Regions from separate parts of the Desulfitobacterium sp. LBE genome, predicted to be linked through region 1. Evidence: a T-box and tRNA genes for the amino acid it is inferred to sense, from the RefSeq annotation. Region 1 holds a T-box; the other holds one or more tRNA genes.

Region 1 (8,621 bases):
TGATGGCTATGTTAAATTCGAGCGTAAAGATCGTAGCCGCAAACAAGTTAGCATTTATCCTGAGCGCCAGGCTGCTCAAGCTTAAAGGAAATCACAATCGCACCCCTGGGAGAATCCCGGGGGTTTTGTGTTATGTGTTATATGCGGAATAAGCCCCAGAAAGGATTGAAGACAGTGCCTGGTAAATCCTCCTTAGAACGAACTCTTCTGACAGAACAATTGGACCACTACCGGCTGCAGCGTCACGACTTTTTTAATCACTGGCAGGTCATCAAGGGCTATCTGCAGTTAGGCAAGGCGGATCGAGCGTTGCTCTATATGCAGGAGGGGATCAGTGGCCTGGAAGCTGAGCAGGATATCGGACAGATTCCTCAGGAGATTGTCGGCGCTATCTTGCTGGGTTTGGTTGTGGAGCTGCGCAAAGAAGGTCTTTGGGTTGAAGTTCAGCTCGATAGTGCCTTGAAAAAAGAGCGCTTTTGGCAAGAATTTTGGCAAGAGGAATATGGAGAAGTCTTATACGGGTACACTAAAGAATGTGTGAAGGCAATTTTTAAGCGTTATAAAGGGTTGGAGGAACCTGTCGTTGAAATCAAATTAGGGACTGGCGAAGCTCTTTGCAGTTTATCTTTGCTTGATGACGATAAGGTGGTATGGAAACAGAGCTGCTGCTATAAAGACTCTGAACAGCAATTTATAGCACAATAGTTGATCAGCTTAGGGATCAGAAGGGGATAGTGCATGTTTTACGATCAGGCAAAAATCTATGTTAAAGGTGGAGACGGCGGAGCCGGGGCTGTGGCGTTTCGCCGTGAAAAATACGTTCCTGAGGGTGGCCCCAGCGGTGGCGACGGGGGGCGGGGCGGCAAGGTCATCTTTATCGCCGATGAAGGACTCAGGACATTGGTGGATTTCCGCTATAAACGCCATTACAAGGCTGATCGCGGGGAACATGGACAGGGAAAGAATATGCACGGGAAGAGCGGGGAGGATATGAGCGTCCGCATTCCTGTAGGCACCGTTGTTAAAGATGCGGATACAGGAGAAATCCTCGCCGACTTGATTGAGCATGGGCAAAAAGTTGTCGTTGCCAATGGCGGCAGAGGCGGCCGCGGTAATGCCCGTTTTATGAGCAATACCAATAAAGCCCCCACTGTAGCGGAAAACGGCGAACCGGGAGAGGAGCGGAACCTCCTTCTGGAGCTGAAGCTTTTGGCCGATGTAGGACTGGTGGGATTTCCCAATGTAGGCAAGTCGACGATCATTTCCCGAATCTCGGCGGCTAAACCCAAGATTGCGGATTATCATTTTACTACGCTGGTGCCCAATCTTGGGGTAGTTGAGCTGGAGGATGGGGAAAGTTTCGTGGTGGCGGATATCCCCGGGCTGATTGAAGGGGCTCACACCGGAGCCGGACTGGGTCATGAATTTCTCAGACATACGGAAAGAACCCGTCTGATTCTTCATGTCCTGGATATTGCAGGCTCTGAGGAGCGGGATCCCCTGGAAGATTTTCAAATCATTGCGGAAGAGCTTCGCCAATATAGTCAGGAGCTGGCTAACCGCCCGATCTTGATTGTGGCCAATAAAATGGATATTCCCGGTGCGGAGGAAAATCTGCAGCGCTTGACAGAGAAGCTGGGGGAAGACTACCGTATTTTCCCGGTATCTGCAGCTACAGGAGAAGGGCTGAAGGAATTGGTTTATGCTGCCGCGAAAGCGTTGCCGGAAATTCCTGCACCCCAGATCTTTGTGCGGGATGAGGAACAGCATAAGCTGACCCAGGCGTCAGCTCCGCATCGCTTTGAACTGACCCGTGAAGGGGACTTCTTTGTTGTCTCCGGTAAGGAAGTTGAAAAACATGTGCAGATGACCATGTTCGATCGGGAGGATGGACTTTATCGCTTCCAGAATATCCTCAAGGCGATGGGAATTGAACGCGCTTTGCTGGATGAAGGTATAAAAGTGGGAGATAAGGTTCAGATTGCTGGGATAGAGTTCGAGTGGGAAGAGTAAGAAAAGGTAAGAAGATAAGTTAGGAGGTTTTGCGGTGTTAACCGGAAAACAAAAAGGTTTTTTACGCTCCCTGGGCAATGAGATGGATCCCATCTTACAGATTGGTAAAGGAGGAGTCACAGAGGCTGTCATAGCACAAACCGATGAGACTCTGGAAGCCCGGGAGTTAATTAAAGGGAGAGTGCTCCCTAACAGCATGGAAGATGTACAAAGCGCAGCCGCAGAATTGGCGGAACGCACCTCTGCGGAGTTGGTTCAGGTCATTGGGAGAAATTTTCTGCTCTATCGCGAGTCGAAGAAGAAGCCCATGATCGATTTGCCGCGATAAGCCTTATCTTCCCAGAGGATAAGGTGCTATAATAGGTATAAAAGCAGTAAGCAGTCGAGGAAGCAAAGGCTATGAACATTAATGCTCCACCCAAAAGAATAGGGATTATGGGAGGGACCTTTGATCCCTTGCATTATGGTCATCTGGTGGCGGCTGAAATGGCCCACCATGAATTTGCCTTGGAGAAAGTGATTTTTATCCCCACGGGTAATCCTCCCCATAAAGTGGGGCGTAGGGTAACCTCTCCCGGGGATCGCTATGAAATGGTCAAACGTGCTGTTCAGGATAACAGCTTTTTTGAAGTTTCTGATCTGGAAATCCAGCGTAAAGGTTATTCCTATACTGTGGATACCCTTAAGGAGTTGCATGAGCTCTATCCGCAGCACGAGCTGTATTTTATTACGGGAGCAGATGCCTTTCGCGAGATTTTCACCTGGAGAGAAGTACAGTCTGTTTTATCCCTCAGCCATTTCATCGGGGCTTCCCGCCCTGGATTCGACCCTCATGAGTTTCTTGAAGAATTGAAACGGGATTATCCGGAATTTCTGCCCCATATGCATCTTTTTGATGTGCCTGCTTTAGCCATATCTTCCACCGATATACGTTCCCGGGTCAAAGAAGGGAAGCCCATTCGCTATTTGCTTCCTGAATCCGTTCGTCTCTATATTGAAGAGGCAGATTTGTATAGGGCATAGTTTTATAGTTTAGCGCTATAACTTGATTTGTGGATTACAAAATCAGGTAAGTATAGTTCTGGAGCTTTTGCTCATACTAAATTCGAATCCAATAAGCAAGAGGTGACAGCAAATATGGCAACCCTTTATGTCGGAAATTTACCCTGGAACACTACATCTGAAGATCTCAACTCTTTCTTTGGCCAGTATGGTCAAGTGATAAGCAGTCGTATCATTACGGATCGTGAGACAGGGCGCTCACGAGGTTTTGGTTTTGTAGAGGTTGAAGATGAGGATGCGGCACGTATGGCGGAAGACCTTAATGGGAAGGATTTCGGCGGCCGGCCTTTAACGGTCAATGAAGCAAGACCTAAGCAGCAGATGTAAAAAAACATAGTTCTGGAAGACCCTCTTGCCCAAAAGGTCAGAAGGGTCTTCTCGCACTGTCAGAAAGTATAAGCTTGCGCTATATACTTTCTAAGCATAAGTGCAACCGGCGACTTCACCTCATTGGCAAGCATGGGTTTAAAGCAACAAGTTATCATGAACGAGGCACCCCTTTCGTAAATCGTAGGTTGTTTTGGTACAAACTAGTATGGCCGAACCAAAACAGAGCTACATACGAAAGGGGAGCCATACTATGAAGGATGCCACAAAATACGTAGGATTAGACGTTTCAAAAGAAAAGATTGCTGTCGCTCTTGCTGACGAAGGTCGTGGAGCACCGCGTTATTGGGGAGTTGTTCTTAATACACCTGAAGCCGTAAGAACACTTTTTAAGAAACTAGGCGACTCCTCACAACTCAAGGTGTGCTATGAGGCTGGTCCAACGGGTTATTGGCTGTATCGTTTGCTGGTAAGTATGGACATTGAATGTGTTGTTGTGGCCCCGTCACTCATTCCAAAACGACCCGGGGAACGGGTCAAGACGGACCGTCGTGATGCCTTGCGTTTAGCCCAGCTTTTGCGTGCCGGAGAGTTGACCTCTGTTTATGTTCCAACTGAAGAGGATGAAGCGCTTCGTGACTTAGTCCGGGCTCGGGAAGATGCTAAAGAGGATCAACTCAGAGCAAGGCATCGCCTCACCAAGTTTCTTATGCGCAATAACATCACTTCTCCAGAGAACGTCAGAAATTGGTCTGCAGCGCATCGTAAGTGGCTTAATCGTTTAGAATGGAGTAATGCAGCCCTTCGTGTGGTCTTTCAGGAATACCTCCACCATCTCAACGAGATAGAGCAACGTTTACAACGGATAGAACAGGAAATGCATCATCAAGCCCTGTATAGCCCTAAAGCCCCTATCATTCAAGGATTACAATCACTACGGGGAGTAGCAGAGATTACAGCGATAGGGTTAGTGGCTGAAGTGTGTTCCTTTACTAGATTTAAAGGTGCTCGATCCATGATGAGCTATACCGGGCTGGTTCCCAGCGAATATTCCAGTGGAGAAAGACGGAGACAGGGGGCGATCACCAAGGCAGGAAATACCCATGTTCGCCGATTGCTGGTCGAGGCTGCTTGGAGTTACCGATATCAACCGGCACTCAAAGGGAATCTTCTCAAAAGACAGGAAGGACTCCCCCCTCAGGTTCAAGCTATGGCATGGAAGGCTCAACATCGTTTGCATGGTAAATACTCTAAACTTATGGCCAAGGGCAAACCTCCCGGCAAAGTCGTCTCAGCAGTGGCCCGTGAATTAGCAGGCTTTGTTTGGGCCATTGCCAATGAACTGGAGAAAGAGACCGTGTCTTAAGATTCAACGATAACGAATAAAGAACACCCAGTTGAAGGTAGGGCCCGAAGGCAAACGTGAAAATCCGTAAAGGAGAACCCACGATTCGCACATGTGCTAAGATGTCATTGACGTTTGAATGCACGACACAAGTTCGTGGCTTAGCTCCCCCGACGGAGAGATTTAATGTGGATAGCCAAACCCACGAATATCAGACTGCTCACCGTCGATGTTTTGTTTGCCTTCGTGCCGTGTCTTTAAAAGGAGAGTGTAATAGGTTGGGGCTTTGCCCCAAGAGTTTAACGCTTTAGATTCTCCTACAACGTTTCAAATTCAAGAGGGAACCGGGGGTAATCCAGTTCCCCGTTGTAGCAGAACCCAATCATGGCGCTCGGGTTGCTCTCCAGCATTGCCCTATCCTCCATGATTGGAAAGAGCCATAGTTAGTCTTTCCAAGATAAAACCAAAAGATTTTAAAGAGGCACACTTGACAGCCTCGTTCATATCAGTGCGAAGACAGTGTCTTCGTGGTGAAGCCGGGTTTTCTTTAGCATATATTTATTGGAAAGTAGGTTCTGGCGATTTTGGATATTCAGGAAGCCTACAATTTAGCTTACAGTTCCATGTCAAAGAAGCGGTTCAGTCATACTTTGGGAGTTGTCCGGTGGGCTCAGGAGCTGGCCATAAAGCACCAGGTGGATGGTGAGAGGGCTCAGATTGCTGCCTATTTGCATGACCTTAAGAAAGAAATTGATTTTACGCAACAGATTGCTATGGCGAAAGAGTGGAATTTAATTCGCTATCCTGAGGATGAAGACAATCCTCAGAGTCTACATGGTCCCCTGGCAGCTTATTGGCTGGAGTGTGAATATGGCTACAAGGATCGGGAAGTATTGGCGGCGATAGCTCATCACACTTTAGGAGCTCCGGGAATGGGGAGCTTGGAGATGTTAATTTATAGTGCTGATCTAACAGAACCTCAGCGTTCTTTTCCCGATGTAGACAAACTACGACAATCCTTGTATGATAATCTTGAGAATGGTACACTAATGTGTGTTGAACATACTTTAAATTATTTGCGAAAAAGTAAGCGGAGCATCCATCCTCAAACACTGCTTACCTATGAAGATTTAAAAAGGAGGCAAAAATTTGCTGACAGATAAGCAATTGCATGGCGCTGTAAACCTTGTTGAAGACAAAAAAGGCCGGGAGACCATTCTGCTTGACCTCAAAGGGATTTCCATGGTCACAGATTATTTCCTGATCACAACCGGAAATTCCACCACTCAAGTTAAGGCGATCACCGATAACCTCTCCGAGAAGCTCCCCGAGTTGGGCGTGACTATTTTAAGAGTAGAAGGGTTGCAGGAGGCCAAATGGGTTCTTGTGGATTGCGGAGATCTGGTGATTCACGTGATGACTCCGGACCAGCGGGAATTCTATAATCTTGAGCGGCTCTGGGGAGACGCGCCGGTGATCAGTTCTTGATAGTTGACATGATGCCGAATTTTGGATTATTATATAGGAAACTTGCGAAAAGCAATGAAGGGGAATAAGCCCAAACAACCTCATTTCAGAGAGGCAACGGTCGGTGAGAGTTGCTGTGAGACTTTGGTAAGCACTCGCCCCGGAGCTGTACTCAGATCATAATGAGTGCCGGTGCGAGCCGTTATCATCGATGAAGTGCAGTTGAAATTGGGTGGTACCGCGGGAAGTTACTCTCGTCCCTTTAGGGATGGGAGTTTTTTATATCTTGATTTCATCTCGATCATGGAGTTCGGAATGTTTAAGGGGGAAAATTATAATGCAAGAGAAATATCTTTTTTCAGAGATTGAGCCTAAATGGCAAAAAAAATGGGTGGACAGAAAAGATTATCAAGCCGAAGAGCATTCTGATAAACCCAAATTCTATGCTTTAGCGATGTTTCCTTACCCTTCCGGCAATCTTCATATGGGACATGTCCGGAATTATTCTATAGTGGATGTCATCGCTCGCTTTAAGCGGATGAGGGGTTACAATGTTCTGCATCCCATCGGTTGGGATTCTTTTGGGCTGCCGGCAGAAAATGCGGCCATTAAGAATCAAACGCCGCCGGCTGAGTGGACTTGGAAAAATATCGCCAATATGAAAAGGCAGCTTCAGGAAATGGGAATCTCCTATGATTGGGAGCGGGAGGTTACGACCTGTCATCCCGACTATTACAAGTTTACGCAATGGATCTTTTTAGAGTTTTACAAACATGGCTTGGTGTATAAGAAAAAAGCCGGCGTCAACTGGTGTCCTTCTTGTGCCACCGTTCTTGCCAACGAGCAGGTGGTGGATGGAGCTTGTGAACGTTGCGACACCGCCGTTACCAAAAAAGATCTGGAACAATGGTTTTTTAAGATTACGGACTATGCTCAAGTGCTTTTGGATGATCTGGAAAAACTCCCCGGCTGGCCTGATAAAGTGAAGACCATGCAAAAAAACTGGATTGGCCGTTCTGAAGGAGCCGAAGTGGAATTCGACCTGGAGAACCACGGGGATAAAATTCGGGTCTATACCACCCGGGTGGATACGATTTTTGGTGTGAGCTATGTAGTGCTGGCACCGGAGCACCCTTTGGTGCAAAAGCTGATTGCTGGTACGGAATACGAAAATGACGTGCAAGCCTTTATCGAACGGATGAAGGGGCTGAATGAAATCGCCCGGACTTCCACCGAAACCGAAAAAGAAGGCCTGTTTACCGGGGCCTACTGCATTAACCCCTATAGCGGAGAAAAAGTACCCATCTGGATCGCTAACTATGTTCTTTTTGAATACGGAACAGGAGCGGTTATGGGCGTACCGGCCCATGATGAAAGGGACTTTGAGTTCGCCGGGAAGTATAAGCTTCCCATTAAGACCGTTATCCTGCCTGAGGGAACCCCTGTGGAGGAAAAGGATACTCCTCTTCAAGCAGCTTTCGTTGAAGAGGGAATGATGGTGAATTCCGGCGAGTATGATGGTCTCAAGAATGTGGAGGCCTGGGAGAAGATGTGTGATAAAGCTGAGCACGATGGCTTTGGTGAACGGAAAGTGAATTTCCGCCTCCGTGACTGGCTTATTTCCCGTCAGCGTTACTGGGGAGCTCCCATTCCCATGATTTATTGCGATCATTGCGGAATTGTTCCTGTGCCCCAGGACCAACTCCCTGTCATGCTCCCGGACGATGTGGTCTTTAAAGCGGGGGAGAATCCCCTGACCACCTCGGAAAGCTTTAAACAAACCATCTGTCCCACCTGTGGCGGTAAGGCCCGTCGTGAAACAGACACTATGGACACTTTTATGTGCTCCTCCTGGTATTTCCTCCGCTATACTGATCCCCACAATGCTCAGCTCCCCTTCGCCAAAGAAGCTGCAGATCACTGGATGAATGTGGATCAATATGTAGGTGGAGTAGAGCATGCTATTCTCCATTTGCTGTACTCGCGTTTCTTTACTAAGGCTCTGCGGGATTTTGGCTATCTTAAAGTCGATGAGCCCTTTGCCAACCTACTCACTCAGGGGATGGTTTGCCTGGGCGGGGCTAAAATGTCCAAATCCAAGGGTAATGTGGTAAGTCCTGAAGAAATTATTTCTAAATATGGTGCCGATACGGCCCGCCTCTTCATCCTCTTCGCAGCTCCGCCGGAGCGGGATTTGGAATGGAACGACCAAGGGGTGGAAGGTTGCTACCGCTTCCTCAACCGGGTGTGGCGTCTGGCGGCTCAATACGAAGAAGTCTTAAAGACTACTGGGGCAGGGGCTAATGAATTTGGCGAATTGGACAAAGCTGCCAAGGACATGCGCCGTCAAACCCACCAAACCATTCAAAGAGTTACTTCGGATGTGGGAGCACGCTTCAACTTCAAC
Region 2 (8,621 bases), 1.0 Mb from region 1:
GAGCAGCATTCCCTCGAAGTCCTCAAAAGACGCCTTGAAAAATCCCGGGAAAAGCTTTTTGCTGTCCGCAAGGAAAGGATTCCTCCTCACAAGGATGACAAGATCCTCACCTCCTGGAATGGATTAATGATCTCTGCCTTAGCCAAAGGCGCTCAAGTCCTTGGCGAGCCCGCCTATGCTGAAGCAGCAGAGCAGGCTGTTTATTTTATCCGGAAAAATCTCTATGCCAACCAGCGCCTGTTAGCCCGCTACCGTGATGGGGATTCCGCCCATTTAGGCTATTTGGATGATTATGCCTTTTTAATCTGGGGCCTTATTGAACTCTATCAGGCTTCCGGCCAAAAGGAACACCTGGAATTCGCTCTCCAGCTGCAAAGAGAACAGGATGAACTTTTCTGGGATGGGGCAAAGTCCGGATACTTCTTAACAGGCCGGGATGCTGAGGAACTGCTGATCCGCCCTAAAGAAATCTATGATGGAGCAACTCCCTCCGGCAATTCTATCTCTGCCCTGAACCTGATCCGCCTGGCCCGGCTTACCGGAGATGGCATGCTGGAAGAGAGAGCCTATGAACAGATAAATGCCTTTAAAGCCACCCTTGCCACTTATCCTTCAGGGTACAGCGCTTTTCTGCAAGCCATCCAGTTTGCTCTCCAGGAAAGCAGGGAGATTATCCTGGCCGGCTCTCTGCAGCATCCTGAGCTAAAGAACATGAAGACCACAATCTTTAAAAAGTTCCATCCCTATACCACTCTTCTTTATGAGGAGGGTACCCTTTCTGAGCTTATTCCTTGGTTAAAAGACTATCCCCTGGATTCTGAAAAGATGACCGCCTACCTGTGTCAGAATTACGCTTGCCATAAACCCGTTCATAAAGCTGAAGAGCTGTCTGCCTTACTGACCTAATCCACGCAAAGAGAAGCAAAACCGGGCATACTATACCAAATCCGGCTTTGCTTCTTTATTTCATCTTTAATCTTAATCCTTTATTTGTTCTCTATGCCGACAATCATCAAGGAAGGATGTTCCGCCAGGTTATAATCAATGGGGGCAATGAGGCGAATCTCTCCTTCATGGGTCATTCGGACATAAGGCCGGGTGGGAAAAGTGAAATTTTGCTTTACCACATTACCGCGAAGTCCGTTGGTAAGACGGACCCCTGTACCTGTAGGATAGGGCGTAATGCATTTGGAAAAGGTGTTCTGCACTACTTTAGGTTCAAAAAGGGTATCCGAATTGGCGATAACATATTCGTAGGCCTCATACGGCTGCAGAGCATTCCGATAAACCCTTTTGCTGGTTAATGCCTCATAAACATCGGCAACAGCAGCTAACCGGCCATATTCATGAATCTGGTTCCCTTTTAATCCCCTCGGATAACCGCTGCCATCCCAACGCTCTTGGTGCTGAAGAGCGATGTGAGCAGACAGTAAGTTAATGTCATGGTTTTTCCGGAGGATTTCAAATCCATATTCAGCATGTTTCTTAATCTCCGCGAATTCTTCAGGAGTAAGGGGTCCTCTCTTATTAAGTATCTCCGAAGGGATCTTTATCTTGCCGACATCGTGCATGAGCACACCCATGCCAAGCTCCAGCAGTTTTCCGTTATGCCAGCCCATAGATATTCCCATAATTAAGGCGATAATGGTGGTATTCACGGAATGATGAAAAGTATAATCATCGTATCCCTGAATCTCCATAACGTTTCCCAGCATGTCCTTGCTGTAAAGAAGATCAGCGATGATGTTTTGCACTGCCTTTTTAACCTCACCCAGATTAACGGTGTGAGGTTGTGCTTCATTGAGATTTTTGCTCAGATTTTCCAGTGACGCGTAAGCTGCTTCACGTGTTTTTATGGATACCGCAGAATAAATCTCCACATCCTGAAATGTATCATCCTCAATAAACATGGTATCAAACCCCAAATGGGATAATTTATCTATATAATTACGAGTGAGCTTTACTCCTGCCTGCAATAGGACCTTTCCGTTGGGACTAACCAGCGGTCGGGCAAGCACTTCTCCTTCGCCCACATAAGCAATATTTACTAAACGCATATAACACTCCTGCCCTCAATTTACAAATATGTACTTTTTATCTCATTTAAACAAAACGTATATACAATTTCGCCAAAATTACTCTTTATCCTCTTCTGTTTTTTCTGCTCTAAAATATTTTCCCTTTGGTCCTATAAGGCTTTAAACGGGCCTATTTCCCTTAAAACCATTATACTTATGCTTCTGTGAAAAATGAACAACCAATTATTAAGATTAATAAAAAATTTATATTTATAATAATTAAAATTATACCCTTTATCGAAATAACTCTTCCAGCGGTCTGTCCTTGCAAGATGTAAAATGAAAAAGCCCTTGATTTTTCAAGGGCTTCAAAATTTCATTATGGTGCGGACGAGAGGACTTGAACCTCCATGAGCGTACACTCACTAGTACCTGAAACTAGCGCGTCTGCCAGTTCCGCCACGTCCGCGAGACAATATTCATTATATGAAAACCAAGCCGACTTGTCAATAGAATATTTTAAAATCCGTTTATAAAATATATGCAAAAAAATAAATTTACTTTAAAAGCTTGTACACGACTCTGCCTCCCTGTGCATACATTAAAGAGAGGGCAAATAGGGAGTGAGCATTATGATGAATGATGAACTGTATGTAAAACTAAAACAATTACTGGATTTTGTCGAGCGCGAAGCCGAAAAACCACTCGAAGACTACAACTACGAGGTCAGGATATGGAGCAAAGGGTACCAAAAAGCGATGATTACCATCAAAGATTATATTTGGAATATCTTTAATTCCAGTAATTGAAGCATGGGATGTAGACCGTTCGAAAAGATACAAAAAAGCCCTATCTGCTGATAGGGCTACATATTAATAATCATTATTTCGCTGTAAGGTGATATTCGTTGAGAAGCTCGTCCAGCCTTTGGCTTAAACTAATAACTTCCGGGTCGGTAAGAGGCTTTCTCTTACCTAATTGATTAAGCTCTTTTCTCATATCCTCAATGAGCCTAAGCAATTGCTGGTTCCACATAGATTTGACTCCCTTTCTATATTGATAACAAATAATAGCCTAACAAAAATATCTTACAAAATCTGGCCCAATTAGTCCATAGGATATTTCGTCGAATAAAGTAAAATCTTCGCCTTTTCTTTTATCTCTTCATAGATCTGCTTAAGGGGTTCTCCGGTCAATCGGGCCAGCCGGCGGCAGTCCTCGTACTCCGGGCTGACCGTGCAGGCTCTCCCTTCCATAAAAGCTACCTTGACCTTCGCTGAACCGTAGTTTGTTTCAACAGTAAGAAGTTCGTAAGGAAGCATATATTTTTTGATAGGATAAACCCGTAATCCTATGGTGGTCGTCTCCTGGAAAAGAATCCTGCGCATTTCCTCCAGCTTATGATAGGGAGTCTGCACCGTCAGCAGTACGGCAGGGCGGTTTTTTTTCATCTGGATAGTCTGGATATAGACATCCATTGCTCCTGCTTGGAAAAGTTTTTCAAAGAGATAATCGTAACACTCCGGGTTCATATCGTCGATATTTACTTCCAGGGTTAATGCCTCTCCTTCCCGAATGCCCTCCTGCCCTTTATCCTCATCGGCCAGCTCTCCGACGGTCAGCCTTAATAGATTCGGGATGGTTAAATCTTTCACTCCTGCACCATAGCCGACTCTCTCTACTCTAATTTTAGGGAATGGACCAAACTCCCGGCAATAGGCGGTTACTATGGCAGCTCCGGTGGGAGTAGCCAGCTCTCCTTCCACATCCTGAGCATAGATCGGAACCCCGGTCAATAATTCCAAGGTAGCCGGAGCAGGTACGGGCAGCAGCCCATGAGCCGCCTTAACAAAGCCTTTCCCTACATGAATTGGCGAAGCAAACACCTTTTCAATCCCCAAACGCCAAAAGCCTATGACTGCCCCGACAATATCCACAATAGCGTCGACTGCGCCGACTTCATGAAAATGAATCTGTTCGATATCGGTGCCATGAATCTTCGCTTCAGCTTTCCCTAAACGGGTAAATATCTCTAAGCTCTTCTCTTTAACCTGGGGAGGCAAAGCACTTCTGCCGATGATTGCCTGAATATCCGACAGATGGCGGTGGACATGACCTTCCAAAGCGTGAACATGGATCTGGGTACCCCTGATTCCCTGTTTAAGGACTTTCTGTTCATACAATTCATATTCATCCAGATCCAAGCCAGCCAAATCCCTCTGCAAAAGATTAAAATCCAATCCTGCATCGACCAGGGCGCCCAAAAGCATATCCCCGCTGATACCGGAAAAACAATCAAGATAAGCTGCTTTCATATTTTCATTCTCCTTAAACAAATACTCTTGCAAATTAATTTGTGCTGAACTATACTAGGGCAGGCTAATGAATCTTTACTCTTTCTGTTAAACAAAGAGAGGTGTTCAAAACGATGAATGTTGCTTTTTTCCTGATACCCAAGCAAGATGTAATTTACCTCAAGATCAATTCTACCATGCGTCAGGCTATAGAAAAAATGGAATTCCACCGTTACTCGGCCATTCCCCTTATTGATGACCAGGGCTGCTACCGCGGCACGATTACGGAAGGGGATCTTCTGTGGAAGCTTAAAAATACTCCCGGCCTCAACTTTCAAAACACTCAGAGCATCCGGCTGACAGAGATCGAACAGCATATTCAAAACTATCCGGTTTCCATCAACTCCCGCATGGAAGACCTGATCTCCCGGGCTGTTGAGCAGAACTTTATCCCGGTGGTGGATGATCAAAAAATCTTTATCGGGATTGTCCGCCGCCGTGAAATTCTGGAATACTGCACCAAAGCCTTGGGCATGTTGGAATCCTTACCCTTCAAGGACTAAGCCGCGGCCCGGCTTTTTCAAAAAAAGAGGATATATGCTCTCTCTTGAACATATCATCCTCTCCCTAAACCTGAAAGCCTAAACCAAACTTGATGATCAGATAAAATTGCCACCGTCCACAACCCAGGTTTGACCTGTGACAAATCCGGCATGGGCGATTAAAGCATAGGCGACTTCAGCCACATCTTCCGGAGTACACACCTTCTGTAAAGGGGTTCCCTCAGCCATGCGGGTGATATGTTCCTCTTGACCGCTGACCCAGCGGGTCAACACTACTCCTGGGGCCACTGAATTAACCCGGACATCGGGAGCCAGAACCCGGGCCAAGGATTTATTGACACTGATCGCAGCGGCTTTGGAAGCACTATAGGCGATAGAACTCCCCAATCCGGTCAGACCGGCGATAGAAGTAATATTAACGATACAGCCTTTTTGCTTCTTGAGGGCTTCCGCCGCGGCACGGCAGGTATTGAAAAGGCCTTTGACATTGACACTGAAAATCTCGTCCCAATAGTCATCTTTCATGCCTTCAAGATCGGCATGCTCAACAAAATGAGTCATTCCCGCACTATTGACAAGAATATCCAATTGTCCAAAATCCCGGACCACTGCACCGATCATTTCCCGAACCTCTTGATCCTTTGCCACATTGGCTTGATAAATCCTGCAGGCTACCTTGAGTTTTTCGATCTCCTGAGAGGTTTGTTCGGCATCTTCCCGGGAGCGGGAATAATTGACAGCAATATTAACACCCTCTTGGGCAAGCTTTAAAGCAATGGCGCGGCCAATTCCTGTCGCTCCTCCTGTGATTAAAGCGGTTTTCCCTTGCAACATCACCGTTTCCTCCTTAACAACTCTTTCCGCAAGCATCCATCTTTTTGCTTTCTCCAGTATAGCCCAGAAGGAGAGCACGTTCAAGATCCCAATCCTTTAAGGTATCCTTTTTCATCAACATGGAATACTAAGGAAAAGGTTAGTGTAAAGGACTGATTTCATGGCTTCTCCGGATATGGCTTCTGTAACCATAAAATCCGCAAACTCCGCTATCTCTTTTCCCGAATTGCTCATTGTCGAAGAGCGGCTTCGGGAATCTTTTCTGAGAGCTGGGGACACCATCAAAGATTCTTGTCTCCTGCTCCTTGACTCAGGTGGGAAGCGATTAAGGCCCCTGCTGACCTTACAAAGCGCCCAGTGTTTTGGCCCTCTCAACTCGGCGGCACTTGATGCGGCGGTGGCCGCAGAATTAATTCACATGGCTTCCCTGATTCATGATGATGTCATCGATCATTCGGACCGGCGGCGGGGCATACCCACGATCAACTCGCAACGGGGGAATCAGGTGGCCGTTTTAGCCGGGGACTATGTGTTTGCCGAGGCCTTTCGTATTTTAGCCAATAAACATCTCCTTACGAGTATGTCCTACCTGGTGGACGCCATTCAATCCATGTGTGACGGTGAAATACAACAGGCTGAACAACGCTGTGACTTAGCTGTTGAACCCAGCCAATATTTCCAGCGCATTGCCCAGAAAACAGGAATTCTTTTAGCAAGCTGTTGCTGCTCCGGTGCGGCCAGTGCGGGGGCAAACCAGGAGGCCGTCGAAGCCCTTGGCCAGTATGGCATGAATCTGGGGTATGCCTATCAGATTATTGATGACATTCTGGACTTCACTGGCAATCCCCAGGTAACAGGTAAACCCGCAGCCGCCGATCTCCTCAACGGTTACATCACTTTACCCGTCATCTATCTTTTGGATAAGCCCCTCTACGGACCTTGGGCAAGAGAGATGCTGCAAGCCCGGGATTTATCCCCGGCGAATGTTCAGAGAATTATTCAGGCCCTTATTTCCTCAGGGGCCCTGAATGAAGCTTTTACCACTGCCCTTCGTTGTGCTCAAACCGCCGTTCAGGCCTTGAGCTCCCTCCCCCCTTCGCCCTCCAAAACCTTCCTGAGCGAACTCACCCATACTATCCTTTATCGTCAAGCATAGAGGCAGCTATAGCTTGCCTTTTTTTCTTAACTGGAGACATATCCAGAACAGCACCTTAACAGGCCTGCCCCCTGCCCGTATCAGCTCCGCGGTCACTTGACCGCATTCTCTGGATTTTCCTTTTTGGTCGGATAGGTACATAGCCAGCAGCCCCCTGATAATGGCTTCATGAAAATCCGGGTAGCGCAAAGACCTTGCCTGACTGAGAGCAGTCTCTACAAAGAGCAGCAGCCGCTCCTGCTGCTCTTTTTTTGAAGCATAATACTCGACAAAATTTAATTGGTTGGTCTTTCTGTCTTCTTCAAGATCGATAAAATAGTCCAGAAGAATATGCAAGCCTGTAATCCAGGGAAAATAGGCATCCCTGACTTTTTTTGCTTCTCTGTCCGTCAGCTGAGCATCATAAGCCATAGCAAAAAGGCAGAACGTCCCCAGGGTTGATCCTGTGGCAGCTGCCAGCTCCCAGACGGATAGCCCCGGATATTCAGGAATGACCTGCTCTAACCAGCCTAACATCTTTTGTTCACGCTCAGCCGGATGCAAATGTTTGCTGACTTGAAGCAAAGTGTAAAGCTCAGCCAGTTTCATCATGTAGGGCCGAACGACTTCATAAGAAGGCAACTTTTGCACCCTCCTCTGACAGGTCTGTACCAATTCGGCCAAATAACCTCCGTCCTCACGGTGAGGATAATAAGCATAGTAATCGGAACACCGGGCATCGGCATCCAGAGCTTCAGTCATGGCCAGATGAAGCTGGCGAAAAGCCTGTTCATCCTGAATCTCCAGGGCATCCACCAAATTATCCAGGTAATCGCTGATGGTCTGATAGGCCACGACAAACTCAATCACCTCGGCAACCCTGGCCCCGGGATACAGAGAATAAATACTGCCCCCTAAACAATGAAATTCCTTATGGGCTATACTGGCCAGGGCTTGCTCCCCAAGCACCCGGTCAGGACAACGCCCCGCTTTCTCTTCCCAGAAGCTCAGCTGAGCCTTTACCGCTGGAAATATGGTTTTGACAAACGAATAAATCAATTGGGGATTAGAAACTTCTTTGGCAATATCCACAGATACACTTCCTTATCGATTTCAAGTTCCACTCTAGTTTAACCAGTCCTCCCTCCCCTAACCCCATTTCCTTGTGCAATAATTCTCCCATCCCAAGAAGGAATTATCGGCACTATGCCGAATTATACCTATTAGGTAAAAAATGGAATTATCGCGAGGGAATAAAATGAAACTAGATAAAAAGTTTACTGTGGAATACAAGGTGGGCATCGTATCTAGTTTATCCGCATCGATTATCTGGGTTATCCTGATTAGCCTTTGGTCATTAATTGCGGCAAATATAGTTTCATTATGGCATAGTGAAGTTGTTTTGTTTTGGCAGTATTTAGTTGCAGGGATTTCTATAGGAGCAATGTTAGTGGGCTCCATCCAGTTCTATAGGAATAACTCGAATAAATTCAAACCCAGGTTCCCTTCACTTTCAATGGATTATATCTATAAAGAAATCGAAACAGAATTGCACTTTAAAACCCGGGAAAATATCGCCTATTCTTCAAATTATAATATATCTGCTTTAAAAGAAATAAGTGAAATGAAACGTTCTCATAACTGGACAGGTGATTATATCAGTTCACCAATTCTTGAATCGGCCCATAATCATAAAGTAGAGCTATGCAAGGATGCCAGCCCGTTAACTACGGCCAAAATCATCTTTGATGTACCCTTGGAGAAAAACCAGCCTACC

Evidence for each region. The T-box of region 1 lies ahead of leuS (leucine--tRNA ligase). A T-box ahead of a tRNA ligase gene usually reads a tRNA of that ligase, here a tRNA-Leu.
Region 2: it encodes a tRNA-Leu, which carries the amino acid that the T-box ahead of leuS (leucine--tRNA ligase) is inferred to sense. The anticodon was not compared.

What each region holds. Positions count from the first base shown of each region.
Region 1 is NZ_VLKD01000001.1:4,501,208-4,509,828, forward strand. It holds gene rpmA (50S ribosomal protein L27) at 1-85, shown strand, start outside; gene DESLBE_RS21210 (Spo0B domain-containing protein) at 133-705, shown strand; gene obgE (GTPase ObgE) at 739-2,013, shown strand; gene yhbY (ribosome assembly RNA-binding protein YhbY) at 2,048-2,341, shown strand; gene nadD (nicotinate-nucleotide adenylyltransferase) at 2,413-3,036, shown strand; gene DESLBE_RS21230 (RNA-binding protein) at 3,151-3,402, shown strand; gene DESLBE_RS21235 (IS110 family transposase) at 3,656-4,768, shown strand; gene yqeK (bis(5'-nucleosyl)-tetraphosphatase (symmetrical) YqeK) at 5,332-5,910, shown strand; gene rsfS (ribosome silencing factor) at 5,897-6,235, shown strand; T-box leader at 6,281-6,479, shown strand; gene leuS (leucine--tRNA ligase) at 6,552-8,621, shown strand, end outside.
Region 2 is NZ_VLKD01000001.1:5,507,982-5,516,602, reverse strand. It holds gene DESLBE_RS26255 (thioredoxin domain-containing protein) at 1-906, shown strand, start outside; gene DESLBE_RS26250 (HD-GYP domain-containing protein) at 987-2,057, opposite strand; tRNA gene DESLBE_RS26245 (tRNA-Leu) at 2,401-2,487, opposite strand; gene DESLBE_RS26755 (hypothetical protein) at 2,651-2,827, shown strand; gene DESLBE_RS26240 (aspartyl-phosphate phosphatase Spo0E family protein) at 2,901-3,053, opposite strand; gene larC (nickel pincer cofactor biosynthesis protein LarC) at 3,125-4,333, opposite strand; gene DESLBE_RS26230 (CBS domain-containing protein) at 4,447-4,875, shown strand; gene DESLBE_RS26225 (SDR family oxidoreductase) at 4,972-5,709, opposite strand; gene DESLBE_RS26220 (polyprenyl synthetase family protein) at 5,870-6,865, shown strand; gene DESLBE_RS26215 (tetraprenyl-beta-curcumene synthase family protein) at 6,872-7,936, opposite strand; gene DESLBE_RS26210 (hypothetical protein) at 8,103-8,621, shown strand, end outside.